Regions from separate parts of the Desertibacillus haloalkaliphilus genome, predicted to be linked through region 2. Evidence: riboswitches for the same ligand, from Rfam matches in the RefSeq annotation. Region 2 holds a riboswitch; each other region holds the start of a gene.
The links. Region 2 has a riboswitch for cyclic di-GMP ahead of KH400_RS06850 (hypothetical protein). Riboswitches for the same ligand answer to the same signal wherever they lie in the genome.
Positions count from the first base shown of each region.

Region 1 (3,283 bases), 130 kb from region 2:
TGATGATTTCCGATAGTTTCTCTTGGATATGCTGATACTCACCAATATTAATCGTTTCTATAAGTAACAGTGCAATTCCTAAAGTGAATTCCGTTTTTATGATCTGTCGAGTGACGACTTGATGGTAGGCAAAGGGTTGAAACGAACAATGAAGCAAGAAATCTGAAGCAGCCTTAACATTGTCATAAAAGAAGACGCGATCCCAAGGAACGACTACATGATCAAAGACAAGGATTGTATCCATTTCCTCATATTTAGAACTGAGTGGATGGTTAAAAGAAGAATCGCCACCAACGAAAGATTCTCTACATATAAATTTTAAACCTTTTGTATTCGAAGGAATGGAAAAGGCAAATGCTTCATCTGCCTCAAAGAATAGCTTTGGTGCACTAAAAACAAGCACTTCATCAGTTAAGCCCCCTTGTGTAGCGAGGAGACGTGCCCCTTTAATGATTAATCCGTCGTTATTTTTGTCAACGACTTTGGCGGAGGTTGGTTCTTGAGAAGATTCAATATAGGCCTGGGAACGATTAACTTGTGGAGTAATGAATGTATGTGTGAATGAAAGGTCCTCTTCTCTAGCTAATTCATAAAGGGAAAGGATGTTTTCCGGGAAGCAATTCTCTCGACTTTCTAAAAGAGGCGTTGACGAGGCAAAGCTCATAAGCACTGTATTCATATAGTCGGGGGATCTTCCCATCATACCGCCTGTATGTCTTGCCCAATGTTCCATCATTTTACGCCTTTTCAGTAGATCTTCCTTCGATTTTGGTTGTAAGAAAGAAAGTCCAATAGGGTCATTCGTTTTTGGTGATAAAAAGGTCATCTCGTCTTTTATGTTGGTTTTCGTTTGGAGGTCATAAAGGGATGCTTTTGTATGAAGCAATCCACTAAAGGCGGGGTGTTCAGAGATCTTTCCTTTTACGCGTTCTCCATCTAACCAAATTTCGGGATTTAGCTGATTTAAGCGGTTGATATAATCCTTACCGTTAATAACTCCCATCGTACCACTCCCTAAGCACAATAAAAATTCAAGAAGTTCGTAGAGTATCGCTGTTATTTTATGAGGTTATAGGTTCGTCCGGTTCCATATTTTTATCTACGAAAATAACTTCCCTTTTTGTCGAAATAGTATTATTATTAGGGAGTAGTACTAATGTAGTATGTATATGAAAATCGGGTCGATCGCAAAGTAGATCTATGTTCCCTTACATTTATTCAACCGGTTATTTAATGTCATCGATAATGGCAAACCTAGCGAAAGTTAGGGGCGCAAAGCCACGGGCCTAAAGTTGCTTACTATGGTCGCCGGGTTACCGAAAGAATTGGAATGCAAGTAAGAGGATTATTATTACATTCATTACGTGATCGTTATGGCTATAGTCGAGTTACTTTAACAGCTATCTTTCTTTTAGAGGGACTTTGTCATGATCGTGAAGTAATCTTTTGTATAAATAAATCTTTACCCGTCCACCTTTCTTTTGGTGGGCTTTTTTATGTGTCTAGCTCAGGCGCCATCGGCCCGAGGTCACTTCGGTCAGTCAAGAAGAAGCAAAGAAACGCTTCTGCTTGCCAGCCCTGCAGTGCTGGTCGCCGATAAGCGGGTGTCTTGCGCCTTTCGGAATTATATAGAAAAAATCGATGCCAGCATGGTGGTAAGTAGATAATAAATGAACTGTAAGATGTAAGTTTTAGTGATCGAGTTTTAAGGAATTCATTGAAAGGAGTGATAGGTATGAAAAGTCTAAAGTTGAAAATCTTAGGTGGTTTTGGTTTAGTACTTTTAACTGTATTGATTATGGCAATATTCGGCTATGTTGGGATGTCGAACTATACCGATGATGTTAGACAAATGGTAGAAGAGGAATATGAGTTATTAAAAGCAGCCGAAGAAATGAAACATAACGTTACATACCGTGTTGTAACAGCACGTGGATATATTTTATATGGAGATCCTACACTGGTTGAGGAATTTGAGGAACTGACAGAGTATTCAATTGCTACTCAAGAAATGTTAATAGAAACCTTAGGAAATGATCCTGAATATGCCGATGCGATTGCAACTGCCGATGAAAGAACGGCAAGGTGGAGAACGTTAATAACAGATGAAGTCGTTCCTACCTTTGATGATCACGACGGGGTTTATGGAAACGGGAACCCAGATCAATACTCGCATACATTTAAAAGACCATCATTTGAAGAAACTATCGATATTATGGAAGAGTTCTGCACGATTTATGCTATTGAAGCTATTGAAGCCTGGCAAGAAATATTTGATTTGCAAGATGCTAAAATTGTAGAGCTTGAAAAAGAGTTAATCGATAGTGGACAACTGTTACAGTGGATATTTATTGCTATTTCAGGGGCCGCGATTCTTATTGCTGTAACGGCAGCGTTAATTATTTCGAACATGATTGTTAGACCTATCTCCTCGGCTGCAACACGTTTAGAGGATGTTGCTAATGGGAATTTGACTGGCGAACCATTAGCTGTTCAATCTAAAGATGAAGTTGGAAGGCTAACAGAAAGTTTAAATCAAATGGTAGAAAATTTAAGAGGACTCGTGGGTGAAGTTGAAAGTTCGTCTAGAACTCTCGCCGCCTCCTCAGACCATATGGCTGCTTCGAGTGATGAGATTACCAATGCAATACATAGTATTTCTGGAAATGCTCAGGTCGTGGCAAAGGATGCTGAAAAAGGAAATGCGACAATGTTGGAAGTATCAGAAACATTACTAGAGCTGTCATCATTGATTCAAATTGCTAAAGAAAAATCATTTTCCTCTGCTGATAATTCTAAGATTACTTATAAAACAGCAGAACGTGGTAAAGAGACTGTTCGAGAAGCTGTTGAATGTATGGAAAATATCAAAATATCAACCGATGAAACTGAGCAGTTTATTGAAACATTAAATGAATTCACAAAAGAGATTAAAACGATTACAGAGATGATAACTAATATTTCGCAACAAACGAACTTACTATCACTTAATGCTTCTATTGAAGCAGCTCGCGCTGGGGAAGCAGGGAAAGGCTTTGCCGTTGTTGCTGACGAAGTGCAGAAGTTAGCTGAACAGTCTAGTAAAGGGGCAACAAAAGTTGCGGACTTGATTTCACAAATTTCTAACAGTACAGATGATGCAGTTCGAGCAATTAAAGATAGTAAATCACAAGTTGATCGAGGTACTTCAATTGTAGGTGAATGTGGGGATTCATTAGAAGAAATACTTCAAGCGGTAAGGAAAACTGTGAATGATATCGAAAGTATTTCGGAAGTTGCAAGT
Region 1 covers NZ_JAHPIV010000005.1:188,419-191,701, forward strand. Annotated here, with positions in the region: gene hpaB (4-hydroxyphenylacetate 3-monooxygenase, oxygenase component) at 1-1,003, opposite strand, end outside; cyclic di-GMP riboswitch class I at 1,238-1,321, shown strand; gene KH400_RS07425 (methyl-accepting chemotaxis protein) at 1,736-3,283, shown strand, end outside.
Region 1: another riboswitch for cyclic di-GMP. It lies ahead of KH400_RS07425 (methyl-accepting chemotaxis protein); the one in region 2 lies ahead of KH400_RS06850 (hypothetical protein).

Region 2 (3,283 bases):
TATATTCTTTACAATACTTGACACTTCAGAAGAAGAGTGACGTGATTGCTCGGCCAATTTTCGAACCTCATCAGCAACAACTGCAAACCCCCTACCGTGTTCACCCGCGCGGGCAGCTTCTATTGACGCATTCAAGGCTAATAAATTAATTTGTTCTGATATTCCTGTAATAACCTTTACAATAGAACCAATTTCGTTTGACTTTTCCCCAAGTTTGTTTATCGCAGAAAATGTTTGATTAATCGTTTGATTAAACTGCTCCATTTTTTCTAACGTGTCCTTTAACTTCTCATTTCCTTCTTGCGTCAACTCTAAGGTCGTGTTTGATTGGTCTGAAATTTCATTTGACCTCACCGATAGATCTTCGGTCGCCTGTGTCATTTCTTCCATAGACATGGCGCTTTCTTCCGTAGCTACTAATTGTTTCTCTAACCCTCTACCTACCTCATCAATCGCTGCTCTGACAATATCAGCTTTCTCAGTCGCATACTCACCAATATCAGCTAGATTTTCTCCTTTTTGATGTGTATGTTTTGAAAATGACAAAAAACTTTCCCTTACACGATTTAAAAACTCGATTAGTTGATTAAATGCGGCATGATCAGAACTTTTTTCATCAACTTTACTACTGACATGACCTGCTGATATCTCTTTCATTCCATTTATAATTTCTTTATTCACGTGATGATGTTTCAAAGAAAAATAGCGGTAAGCAAAATACACTGTTGTTCCCAATAAGATTATAATTAGCCCAAGCATTGTCGCTTCCATGATAAATAAATCCCCTACTTTTTAATATTTGATAAACCGATTATGATCATTTTATAGCTCTCTAATAAGTATATATGTTCCATCAGCTATATTTGCATGAATACCATTTAACCTACTATTATCCTGGTATTTATGTACAATATAATTTCCTTCTAAATCTTTATATTTCTCCATATTGTGATACTTCTCTAGCACACGTACCGACTTCGAGTTTGTCGCTTCAGCTAAAACTGCCTTCAATCCATTTGAAGATGCCTTTGTTATCAATTTATTTCCTAATTGCTGAATAACCTCGTGACGGTTACTTGTTGCTGTCACCCCTAACATGAATATATGCAATAACTCTCCATCGTTGATTTCTTTCCCGTTTCGTTTTTTATAATCTTCCATGAAACGTTTATCAACATCTTCCAAAACATGTAAAATTACATTCATATCATAGAATGAACCTTCAAATACATCTTCTCCGATAATCTCTGGTGCATTTGTGTCTCCGGCAAGTACACCAACAACATTATGATTACGATCTTGAGCGACTACGCAATATCCCTGCTCTACGGTAGAGTCTAAATAATCCTTGGTAAATTTATAGAAATCCTCATAACGTAGCTTTAATTGACCTACCATTGGTTCCTGCACCCATTTTCCTGATACATCTACACCAACAAATGAGCGTGCTAGACAATCAGCTGCTTTCTGTATTAACGTTGTTTGTTCCTTTGTTAAAATTTCATATGTATATAACTCTAGTGTTGTTTCCACTTGTTGACTTCCTTTCAAAGGTTACTATTTTGGACGTGACTATATTGAGCGAGATGCACGATCAATAATCGTACCTGTAAACTTAATTCTTTCAAGTGCATTTCTTATTTGAACTTGAGCAATTTTAGATGCAGGTTTTACTAAAAGGATATCCTTAAAACCTAACTTAGAATAAAACTGCATCGTTTGCTCTAGCTGCGGTACAACTTTTGATGGTACTGGCGTTTGATGTGTAGCATCGACAACAAATGTATACTCTTGTCTAGACACTTTATTAATCGTGTCCTGTAAATCGGCCATGTAACCTTCTGCATCTCCCTCCCTAATTAGCCCATGCACCTGCACATGAATTTCCTTTGCAGCCTCGTCAATTGCCATTTTATATTTCTTTTTATCTACTACTATCATCTCTAAACCTTCTTTCCTATGTCAGTAATGAATAAAAGCTATCCCAGAGGTAAATAGGGATAGCCAAACAACCATTTGTTATTATTCTTGGCAACCCGACTATCTTTATCCAAGAGGATTTTAGACTCGTAGCTTTGCGTCCTTACCTTTCGATAAGTTTGCCTTTTTCTATTATAATGAATAGGGCTAAAATCATGGGCATAAACCCTTTTTATAGCATAAAGGACTTGTCACTCTTTGTCGATACTAGCACGATTTGTCGAAAAATTAGGTAAATAAGGACAATACTAATATCACAACGCTTTTTAAACTTTCGGCAAGTCGCTTTAAACCGATGGACAAGGAAAATAAATTTCAATGATAGACCCGCTTAAAATAAAAAACAGGGATAAACAGTATTTGTATGTTAAAGTCCCATATAGACCAAGCTTTGTATTGAAGAACGAAGGAGTGAGGATATGCCGAATTTAAAAGATGATGTCATTCTTATTACTGGGGCTAACCGGGGGCAAGGTAAAGCTATTGCTCAGCACCTTGCCTCATTAGGGGCTAAAGTGGGAATTGGTGCTCGGAGCTATGATGAGGCTATAGTAGTGGCTAAGTCGATTGGAGAAGATCGCGCCTTTCCGATTCAGTTAGATGTCAGCAAGGAATCCGAATGGAGGGCAGCAGTCGATAAAGTGATAAACAAATTCAATAAGATTGATGTGTTAGTGAATAATGCTGGAGTTTTAAAACGAAAAGCTTTTAAAGAAACAACATTAGAGGACTACCAGCAGTTGATTCATGTTAATCAACTTGGAGTATTCATGGGGATGCAAGCTGTTATTCCACAGATGGAGAAACAGCAAAAAGGCTCCATTATCAACAATGTGTCGATTTCTGCATTTGCTCCAATTAGTAGGTCTTCTACTTACGCTGCAACAAAAGCATCAGTGGTTGCAATGTCAAAAGCCGCAGCTATTGAATTAGGCCCAAAAGGAATTCGAGTGAATATGGTCCATCCGGGTGGAATCGAAACAGAAATGGCCACTCAAGGAGAGGGTGTTCCTGATTATTACGATTCAGTTCCACTAGGACGAATTGGACAGCCAATTGAAATTGCTCAGGTTGTTGCATTCCTTGCCTCTGACGAAAGCTCTTATTGTACGGGCACAGAAATTGTTGTTGATGGTGGAATGACATTAGGTACTACGGACGAGTAAATAAGTGAAACTTCGTTACTGGCGTTTTTCCTGACCTTTAAAGGATTAAATTAGCTAAACCAACATCTATGGATACTGACCCCCATAAAAACCTTGTGCCTCCATAGCAAGGGAATTGATCTGCTCCCTTAAGTCAT
Region 2 covers NZ_JAHPIV010000005.1:58,223-61,505, reverse strand. Annotated here, with positions in the region: gene KH400_RS06860 (methyl-accepting chemotaxis protein) at 1-771, opposite strand, end outside; gene KH400_RS06855 (hypothetical protein) at 823-1,533, opposite strand; gene KH400_RS06850 (hypothetical protein) at 1,573-1,941, opposite strand; cyclic di-GMP riboswitch class I at 2,028-2,114, opposite strand; gene KH400_RS06845 (SDR family NAD(P)-dependent oxidoreductase) at 2,400-3,146, shown strand.

Region 3 (3,283 bases), on a different contig from region 2:
GCCCGTTCATTTGCCGTTTTTTTCGACCAACCTTTAAATGCTTCATTGGCAGCTGCGATTGCTTGCTTTGTTTCACTTTTGCCACCATTCGGTACAGATCCGATGACCTCTCCAGTCGCTGGGTTCGTTACTTTGATACGGTCTAAATCCGCTCCAATCCATTCCCCATTGCAATACATATTTTTATCAATCAATGTCCTCCATCCCTTCTTTTAAAAATTGATAGCCATAAGATCAAGTTCAATTAATGTTTTTCAATGGCTACACTCGCTGCGTGCTTGCTAGCGAAAAACACTCCTAACAAGCTTTTAAAAAGCTGCAGCGATTCCGCTCATTGCTTCAATGTCTGTTCAAACGAGAAAACATCCTTTTTGAACAGACTCTATAAGAAACTATTCCCGACTCTCGTCCCGAATTCCTCTTCATAGTGTCAATGAAACTACAAAATTGAGTATCACTTGAACACCAAAGTAGTTAACACTTAAAAAACGTTATTAACTGAGTTATGTAGTTAATTTGGACTATTAACCCTCTCTGTTTTATGTGTCTTTTTTACTAAAAATTAGTTGATTTATTTTGAAGATTCACTTAAAATAAAGACAGTTCACAACCTGACGCTTCTTGTCGGATAAAGAGATGTGAACATCCCCCGTATACAGCCTCCATATGTTTACATACTCCCCTTTACTAACGCTGTATACATTCAAGTTGCATGTTCGATTAGAAGTTAGAAGAGTTTTATCCCTCCTGCAACTACAATGACTAATCCTGTAACTTGTTGAAGCGGTTCATTTGTAACGGACGAAACTTAGATAGGTCAGATACTCCCTGTTTATGACTACATAATGAACCTACTAGCCAAATCCAATACAACTGAGTCGTTTTTTTGTTGTAAAAAAGTAAAAAAAATAGACCACATTGGGTCAATGTTTGTCTGCTATGATTCCATTTGCTCCCCGTGGATACTTTCCCCATTTCCATTACGCCCTAACCGCTTCTATTAATCATGGTTAACTACGATAAACGTCCTACGATCATTGAATTTGATCGTAGGACGTTTATCAATTTTATCTGCCGACTATAATTGTTGTTTTACATTTTCTAGGCGTTCAACTGCCGTTTCATACTTCATATCAATATGGGTGACGAGATTAAATATCATATGTTGGCTTGAGTCACTTCTCATATAATAAAACACGGTTGGCTTTTCATGCTTAAGAACCGCCATTAATTCTGCGGTAGGTAGTGTCACTTTTTTCGGTTTAATCCGCAAAAAATAGACGACGAAATTTTTGAATTTTGGCACTGAGGTACGATTATCTGGAAGATCGTTAATTAACGTTTCAAATTTATCTAATGCATGTTTTAACTCTAAGTCTGATTGGTTCAATTCTCTCGACTCCTTCTATTGCTATCTTACTTTCACTAAAGGAGTTGTCGTTTCTGCTTGGCAGCTGGCTAACATTGGCTTCACTCGCCTTTAGTTCCTTTAGCTTTGCGTCCTTACCTTTCAATAAGTTTGCCTTTTTCGGTTATTGTAGAATTATATCGAAAGTTGTCGGATGAGTAAATATCTATTCTTATAAAATAAAAAAAGGATAGGGGGGGCTGATATAAGCTCCTCCCTATCCTTCCCGAGTTACTCTTCTACTATTTCTTTTTATCAAAAAACACACCATCAGCGGTCGGTCCATCGTACGGATTTTCATATTTCATGCCGGTTTTCTTTTTCTGTTTCAATCCGTTGATATCGGTCTGAATTTGCTGTTTCAGCTGCGCAAGTCTCGTATTAATGCGCTTATTCAACTTGATAATTTCAGCCCCAAGCTTTTTCTCCGCTTCTGTGTAATCACCAGGTAACTCCTTCATTAGCTCTTCACGCTTATCGAGAAAGTCATCGACCTTTTCGATATAAGACTCGCGCGCCTCTTCATCAGGGAACGGTTGCTGCAAGTGATCATAAAATTGCTTGGAAACGATGTAGAGCTTCTTGACGGCAGACACTACGCTTGCTCCCCAGCACCGTGACGGTTTTGACGATCGATTTTAATGACTTCTTTCCACGTATCACGGAATTGCTCAACAAAAGTTTCAGCCTGCGAAAGCGCCTCAAGGTCATTTTTCACATTCGCTTCAACGAGTTGATTTAAAATGAAGTCATACATCCGCAGCATATTTTGAGCGACTTCTGTATCGGTTTTTAACGTAATCATCAACTCACGAATGATGTTTTGTGCTTTTGTTAAATTCGTGTTACGCGCTTCAATGTCATTTTCGTTGATCGCTGTTTTCGCTTGGCGAATAAACTTCAAACAACCATTATAAAGCTTCAACGTCAACTCCCCAGGCGAAACGGTGTTCATCGCTTTTTGCTGATAACTTGCGTATGGGTTTGCATTTGCTTGCTTCGTCGTGCTTGCCGTTTGCCCAACTTGGGTTTGTTGTTGTGCTGCTGGGCGCGTTGCTTGTTGCGACGATGTTGCGCTCGTTTGTGGTGTTGCTGTCGGTTGCTGCGGTCTTGCTACCGGCTGTGCCTGACTTGTGGCACCATCTTTTTTTGGGGCATTGGGTTTCATTTGCTTCCGATATGCCTCATACGGATTATTCATTGCCAATTGTGACACCCTTTCTATAAAACGATTTATCTATCGAATGACCTCTACGATCTATTATAGAGCTTGTTTAAAAAGTGTTTGCAATGGCTCCACTCATTGCCTCAAGTCTGTTCAAACGGGGGGAAAACACCCCTTTTTGAACAGACTCTTATAATGAAAACTTTTATTGTTACATGTAACATTCGTGTGAAACGAGCCTACCACATACCGTTCCCCATAAACGAGAACAGCTGATCCGCTTGTGCATTGGCACGTTGCATCGCTCGTTCCATCGCCGTAAATTGATTCCAATAACGCTCTTCGATTTGTTGTAAGCGTCGCTCGAAGTTGGAAATGCGGTCTTCTACTGAATTAATTTCACGTCCAATGGTAAACTGGTGATTGCCTCGACTATCATTCCCTGCTCGACTCTCTACGCTTCTAATTGTACTCGAAATGGTAGACCGTAAGCGACGTGCAATTCCTTTTTCACTATTTTCATTACCATTTGCCATGAACAGTTGATAGACCGAGTCAGGATCTTCTTCAAGAGCTGAACGTAATTTATTTTCATCAATTTCTAACATACCATTTTGACGGTAATCACTAGATGGGGAGATACCAATCTTCGATAAAAGGTTAAAATCTCCGTTGATCCCTTCACCACTCACCGTGTTGTAAACATCCAT
Region 3 covers NZ_JAHPIV010000020.1:49,987-53,269, forward strand. Annotated here, with positions in the region: gene KH400_RS18970 (NAD-dependent succinate-semialdehyde dehydrogenase) at 1-191, opposite strand, end outside; gene KH400_RS18975 (hypothetical protein) at 1,079-1,390, opposite strand; cyclic di-GMP riboswitch class I at 1,447-1,534, opposite strand; gene fliT (flagellar protein FliT) at 1,651-2,004, opposite strand; partial or broken gene fliS (flagellar export chaperone FliS) at 2,004-2,393, opposite strand; gene fliD (flagellar filament capping protein FliD) at 2,813-3,283, opposite strand, start outside.
Region 3: another riboswitch for cyclic di-GMP. It lies ahead of KH400_RS18975 (hypothetical protein); the one in region 2 lies ahead of KH400_RS06850 (hypothetical protein).